DNA from 2 places in the Janthinobacterium salmonicoloratum genome. Region 1 is predicted to be linked to the other one. Evidence: predicted binding sites of a transcription regulator. Region 1 holds the regulator's gene; the other holds the start of a gene.
What was found. Region 1 encodes sigma-54, which starts transcription at its own class of promoters, with help from an activator protein. Its sites were predicted from a motif close to TGGCANGNAANCTGCTTT; they were not measured.
Positions count from the first base shown of each region.

Region 1 (3,500 bases):
ACGGCGTCCACCTGCGGATCGTCGCGCCAGGCCAGCAGGGCCGCGCTCAGGGCGCGCACCATCTCCAGCGACAGGGAATTCAAGGCTTTCGGACGGTCGAGCACGATGTGCCCGGTGCGGTTGCGGATGGAGGTCTCGACGAAGTCGCTCATGGCAGGCAGGAAAGAAGTGAAAGTGCAAACATTCTAGCGCCTGCGCGGGGAACATTGCGTTCCCATTGTGCTGCCCGACAAAGGCGGCAGGCGCAAAAAAGGGCGCAGTGAGCGCCCTTAGTTGATCACAACCGGTTCAAAGTCGCAGGCCGTAGAACACGTGGAAAAACCGTAGCGAGCAGATGTGAGTTGTGGCTGAGAAGCGGAGCTGTGCGTATGCACAGTGAGCATCGGAGGCCGCAAATCGCGACGCGCAGTAGGTTTTTTGGTGTTCTTAGGCGGCGGCGAATTCTTCGTCCGAATTGTCTGGCAGATGCTTGATCGCCTCTTTACCGTGCCCTTGCACTTTGGTTTTGTACTTCATCACTTGCCTATCGAGCTTGTCGATCAGGCTATCAATTGCGGCATACAAGTCTTGCGCCAGGCTTTCCACATAGACAGTTTTTCCACTCAGACGCAGGTTGACTTCGGCCTTTTGACGTTTTTCTTTCTCTTTGAGGTTATCCACGGTCAGAATCACGGCGATATCGATGACTTGATCAAAATGCCGTTTCACGCGCTCCAGCTTCGTTTGTACGTATTCACGGATGGCTGGTGTCACTTCGAGATGATGTCCGCTGATGGTGAGATTCATACACACTCCTAAAGATGATCGGGTTCGTGCGGTCCATCGTATCCGGCCCGCAGAGGAACCGAAAAAAACTTACAAACACTTACGCAGACTCACTGGCGGAATTTTCAACGCTTCCCGGTACTTGGCAACAGTACGTCGCGCAATCACCATGCCTTGTTCCCCCAGCATGTCCGCAATCTTACTGTCGGATAAAGGATTTTTAGGGTCTTCTGCTCCTGTCAGTTGCACGATCAATGCCCGTATCGCCGTCGATGACGCTTCGCCCCCCGCTTCGGTGGCGACGTGGCTACCAAAAAAATATTTCAACTCGAACATGCCGTGCGGGGTCAGCATGTACTTTTGAGTTGTTACCCGCGAGATAGTACTCTCGTGTAAACCCAGTGTATCAGCTATTTCACGGAGCACAAGGGGGCGCATGGCAACGGCCCCATGCGAGAAAAAGTTCTTTTGTCTTTCTACTATCGCCTGCGCCACGCGCAGAATCGTGTCGAAACGCTGGCGCATATTTTTGATCAGCCACTTGGCTTCCTGCAACTGCGCGCCCATGGCGCCCTCGCCCTTGCCCTGCTTGAGCAGGTTGGCGTACATGGCGTTGACGCGCAGGCGCGGCATGACATCGTTGTTCAGGGTGACTTGCCAGCCATTGCGCGCGCGCTTGACGACGACGTCGGGCACCACGTAATCGGACACGTCCGAAGCGAACACGGCACCCGGATGCGGATTGCACTGGCGAATCACCGTCTGCGCCTCGCGCAAGTCTTCATCGTCGCAATCGAGGGCTTTTTTCAGCTTGTTGAAATCGCGCTGGGCAAACCAGGCCAGGTGCTTTTCCACGATGACGAGGGCCATGCGCCGCGTCACCATGGCGATATGCGGCAAGCGCTTGATTTGCAGGGCCAGGCATTCGGACGCATTGCGCGCGCCCACGCCGGGCGGATCGAAACTTTGCAGCAGCGACAAGGCCGTGCGCATCTCGTCGGCATCGATTTCCAGCTCTTCCGGTAGGCGCGCCAGGATGTCGTCGAGCGACTCTTCCAGGTAGCCATTATCGTCGAGCGCGTCGATGATCAGCTCGACCAGCGCGCGGTCACGCAATTCGAGCACCGTCACGCGCATCTGCTCCATCAGGTGCTCGCGCAGGGTGCAGTGGTGGGCTTCGAGTTGCGGGCGCGAATCTTCGTCGTCGGGCGCCTTGCCCCGGCTCGCCTCGCTCCAGTCGCTGTCGCCGCCCTCCGCGGCGGCCGGGCTCTCGCCCGCCTCGCCGTCAAAGGTTTCCGCTTCGGCCGGCGCTGCGGGCACCTCCTGGCCTGGCGGCTGGGGCGGCGCTTCGGCCGGCGCGGCCGTGGAACTCAAGGCCCCGTCGGACAGCAGACGCAGCGAACGGTCGAGCGGATCGTCGAGACGCTCGAGCAAGGGATTGTCCGTCAGCAATTGCTCTAGCTCCTGGTGCAATTCCAGGGTAGACAATTGCAATAGGCGTATCGATTGCTGCAACTGCGGCGTCAGTGCCAGATGCTGCGAAGTGCGCAGCTGCAATGATTGTTTCATTGGCTCACATGCGGAAGTGTTCGCCCAGATAGACCCGGCGTACCGACTCGTTCGCGATGATGTCGTCGGGGCGTCCCGACGCCAGTACCGAGCCCTGGTTGATGATGTAGGCACGGTCGCAAATACCCAGCGTCTCGCGCACATTATGATCGGTGATCAGCACGCCGATATTGCGCTCCTTCAAAAAGCGCACGATGCGCTGGATCTCGATCACGGCGATCGGATCGACGCCGGCGAACGGTTCGTCCAGCAGCACGAAACGGGGATCGGTGGCCAGCGCGCGGGCGATTTCCACGCGGCGGCGCTCGCCGCCCGACAGGGACAGCGCCTGGTTCTCGCGCAGCTTTTCAATCTGCAAGTCGGCCAGCAATTTATCCAGGCGCTCCTCGATCTCGGCTTTCTTCAGCGGTCGGCCTTCGACGGTCTGGATTTCCAGCACGGCGCGGATATTGTCTTCCACCGTCAGCTTGCGGAACACGGACGCTTCCTGCGGCAGGTAGGACAGGCCCATCTGCGCCCGGCGGTGGATCGGCAGGCTGGAGATATCCACACCGCTGATATCGATGCTGCCGCCGTCCGACGGCACCAGGCCGACGATCATGTAGAACGAGGTGGTCTTGCCGGCGCCGTTCGGGCCCAGCAAACCCACCACTTCGCCGCATTCGACTTGCAGCGAGACATCATGCACGACTTGCCGCTTGCCATAGGTTTTTTGCAGCCCGCGAACGATCAGGGTGCTGCCGCAACGTGTATTGTCCATTATTTCTTTCCTGGCGCAGGCGTGGCCGGCGCTTTCTCCGCCGCTGGCGCCTTGGTCTTCGGCTGGATCACCATGCGCACGCTGCCGCCATCCGGGGTGCTGGTGCCGCTGTTGGAATTTTCCATCGCAAACTCTTCCTTGCGGCTGTCATACGAGATGAAGGCGCCATTGGCCACGTCGGTCACTTTCGTGCCTTCCAGGCGCGTCAGCTTGGCCCTGGAAAACATTTTCACCACTTCCGTCTTGTTGTCGTATTCCACGCGCTCCGCTTCGCCTTCGACCCACAGGTCGCCTGCGCCATCACGCTTCTGACGAAAGGTGGCCAGCTTGCCGGGATCGGCCCAGAAGGTAATGAACTGGTAGCCTTGCGGGTCTTCCGTGATCAGGGCCCGGCCCGCCTTCATGG
Region 1 covers NZ_JBNYXV010000002.1:192,004-195,503, forward strand. The annotation lists gene ACQ4WY_RS14025 (enoyl-CoA hydratase/isomerase family protein) at 1-152, opposite strand, end outside; gene hpf (ribosome hibernation-promoting factor, HPF/YfiA family) at 427-786, opposite strand; gene ACQ4WY_RS14035 (RNA polymerase factor sigma-54) at 856-2,334, opposite strand; gene lptB (LPS export ABC transporter ATP-binding protein) at 2,339-3,094, opposite strand; gene lptA (lipopolysaccharide transport periplasmic protein LptA) at 3,094-3,500, opposite strand, start outside.

Region 2 (3,500 bases), on a different contig from region 1:
ACCGTTTTGGCGCGGCACTGGAAAGCGTGGCCAGCAACCAGGTCTACGCGGAAGACAGCAACAGCGAAAAGCCGGCGCCCGGCTATACCGTGTTCAATGCGCGGTTCAATGCCAAGCAAAACGTGGGGAACTGGCGCTTCAAGGAGTTTGCCCGCCTGAACAATCTTTTCGACAAGACCTACGTGGGTTCCGTCATCGTCGGCGACAGCAACAAGCGCTACTATGAAGCGGCGCCGGGCCGTAACTGGTTGCTGGGTGTCAGCGCCCAGTATTCCTTCTAATCAAAAAGCCCGCGCCTCTTCCGATGCGCGGGCTTTTAAACTAGAGCAAGCTGCTTCAGGGCCGTGCTTCCTTCACACCATATTTCTCAAAGATGGTTTTCAACTCGCCGCTAGCCGCCATCTCGTTCATGGCTGCCTGCAGCAATTTGGCCACGTCGAGCTGTTGCTTGCTGACGGCCAGGCCCACGGCCCAGCCTGCACGCGGCAAGCGGGCGAACGCTACTTCGCTCAAGGGGAAAGCGGGGTCACTTTTCAGCACCGATTCGATTTCCGAACGGTTGGCCAGCACGGCGTCGAGCTGGCCTGCCTGCAATTGCTGCAAGGCTTCGGCGGCCGTGTCGAAAATGCGCACGTCGTCACGGTACTTGCCATTGTCTTCGCCCAGCATCAGCATGGCCGCGATCGAGACCTTTTCCACGCCAATGCGCTTGCCGGCCAGCGAAGCGACGCCATCGAATTGCGGCACGGCTTGCGCGCTGCGCGCCAGGCGCACGGTTTCCACGTAGTATGGCGCGAAGATCTCAACCTTGTCGTTATCCGCCATCAACTTCTTGTCGACCGGTACATGCAACATCACATCGGCGGGACCATAACCGAGGTAATGGCCCTTCCACACCATATTGCGCAAATCGTCGTTGAGGTTTTCGCCCGCGGGAAATGGCAGCAAGCTCAGTTTTAAACCCAGCTTTTTCGCCAGCGCTTCGGCGATGTCGATATCGATACCCGCCCCCTTGTCGGAAAACGGCGCGAACTCGTTGTACACAGCCACTTTCAGGCTGCCCGACTGCTGCACTTTTTGCCAGTCGGCGCGCGCCGGCGCGGCTGCGCACAGCGCCAGGCAGGCGAGCGAGATCATCGCGCGCGCCCCCCGGAGTTGAAATGAACGCATGGGACTCCTTGGTGATCAATCGGCTCAGTTAGACTCGCGGCGGGTTTCCAGATAGGTCTTGATGGCCCACATGGCTTCCTGGTTGAATACACCCTCGAACGGTGGCATGTACACGGCGCCATTGCGTACCTTACCGTGACGGATGGTGGTCAGGTAGTAATTATCCGTCTCCTTGTAGCAAGCCTGTTTCTTTGTCTCATTCTTGATACCGAAGCAATCACGGTCGAGTTGGCGCAAGTCCGGCGCGATGCCGCCCGAGATGGCTTCGATGCCGTGGCAGCGGGCGCAATTCTGATTGTAGGCCGAGGTGCCCACCGTCAAAGCCAGCTTGTTGCCCCGATACGGATTTTGCTCGAGCCACTTGTCGCCCACCTTGGGCAAGCCCGTGGTGTCGACGCCTTGCGGCGTGACATTGCCGTGCGCATAGGCATGCGGCAAGGTCAGCAGGGAAGTGAGGGCAACGGCGCCCGCGGCCGCCACGCCGAGCAGGGTACGAATGGAATAGGTCATGCTGGTCTCCTTGGTTTTTTAGTGAATATCCAAGAAGAGCAAATGCCATGCCATGCATATATGCCCCACGTCCTGCCGCCCATGTATCAATTTGGAACAGCTGCAACAGCTAGTTGTGTCACCGCGCGCGTCAGGCGGCGGCCACCGTGCAGATGCTGTGCCGCTCCTGCTGCTCAAAAGTGATATGCACGGGCAAAAATCGGGCAATCACCTGCGCATTCGTCAATGCATGCTGCGAAACCTTGCTGCAACTGAAGGTACCGCCGCCCGCCAGCGCCATGGGCAGCAAGAGCTGATCGGCCAAGTGCTCGCCAACGGCCGCGTCCGTCTTCAGATAGGCGCGCACCTCGTTCAACAGACGCTTGGCCACGGACTCGGCCAGCAAGGACTTTTCGCCGAAAGAAGTAAACACTTCCGTGACATGCTCGTGCTCAAGCGTCAGCAACAAGACATTGCCCGGTCCCTGCTCCGCCGGCAAGCCGACGATACGCAGCTGCTTGCCGCTCCAGCCCATGCCGTTGGCGACACGCTCGAGCTCGCGCTGCGCCACATTCACATGCACGCCCGCCACCATGCTTTCCGCATACCCTGCCTTCTGTTCACCGCGCTGCAGCAATGCGATAGGCCGCAAGCGCTGGCACGGTTGCACGGTGGCAATCACCTCGCCGCCGCCAGCGGGATGAAAGCCGTAGCGTTGCAGCGCGATATCCACCTCGGCGCCCATCTGTTCCAGGATGCGGCCATACGCGCGCTGCAGAAAATGCACGGGCGGCGCCATGGCATTGTGCGTGCCTCCACTGATGCGCACGGTGGACGGCCCATCCGCATGCAGCAGGGCCGGCAGCAAGGTTTGCAGCACCAGGGTGCAACTGCCGGCGCTGCCGATGGCAAAGCGGTAGTCGCCACCGCGTATGGGGCCAGGCACGAATTCCAGGCTAGCTGCGCGCAGCGCCACCGGCGTCGTGCGCGCCCCGCAAATGGCGGCCGCCGCCTGCACGGCCAGCAAATGCTGGCGCAGCAGGCCGGGCTTTTCCCGCCCCGCGCGGATATTCGTCAAGCGGAATGCTTGCCCCGTGATCATGGACAGGCTCAACGCCGAGCGCAAAATCTGTCCGCCGCCTTCACCTTGCGCTCCATCTATTTCTATCATTTCTACTTTCCCTCTGTTAACCTTTGACGCAGACGACCTGCTTCAGGATATGCACGACATCGACCAGCTCGCGCTGCGCCAGCATCACCGCATCGATATCCTTGTAGGCCATCGGAATCTCATCGATCACGTTTTCATCCTTGCGGCATTCCACGCCTTGCGTGGCGCGGATCTGGTCCTCCAAGTTGAAGCGCCGCTTCGCTTCCGTGCGGCTCATCGTGCGTCCCGCACCATGGCTGCAGCTATGAAAACTCTCCGCATTGCCTTTACCGCGCACGATAAAACTCTTCGCGCCCATGGAACCGGGAATGATCCCCAGTTCGCCGGCGCGGGCCGACACGGCGCCCTTACGCGTGATCAGCACATCCTTGCCGAAGTGGTGCTCCTTCTGCACATAGTTATGGTGGCAGTTGACAGCTTCCACGTGCGTCTGAAACGGTTTATGGATGACCGTGCGTACGGCGGCGATCAAATTCTGCATCATCACTTCGCGGTTGTTGCGCGCAAAACGCTGCGCCCAGCCTACCGCTTCCACGTAATCCTCGTAATGCTGCGTTCCCTCTGCCAGGTAAGCCAGATCCTGGTCGGGCAGGTTGATGAAGTGGGTGCGCATATCCTGCTTGGCCAGTTCGATGAAATGCGTGCCGATGGCATTGCCCACGCCGCGCGA
Region 2 covers NZ_JBNYXV010000012.1:4,353-7,852, reverse strand. The annotation lists gene ACQ4WY_RS28065 (TonB-dependent receptor family protein) at 1-281, shown strand, start outside; gene ACQ4WY_RS28060 (substrate-binding periplasmic protein) at 337-1,170, opposite strand; gene pedF (cytochrome c-550 PedF) at 1,195-1,680, opposite strand; gene rtcA (RNA 3'-terminal phosphate cyclase) at 1,811-2,830, opposite strand; gene ACQ4WY_RS28045 (RtcB family protein) at 2,847-3,500, opposite strand, start outside.
Region 2: the regulator sigma-54 is predicted to act here: its motif matches at 1,716-1,733, upstream of pedF (cytochrome c-550 PedF).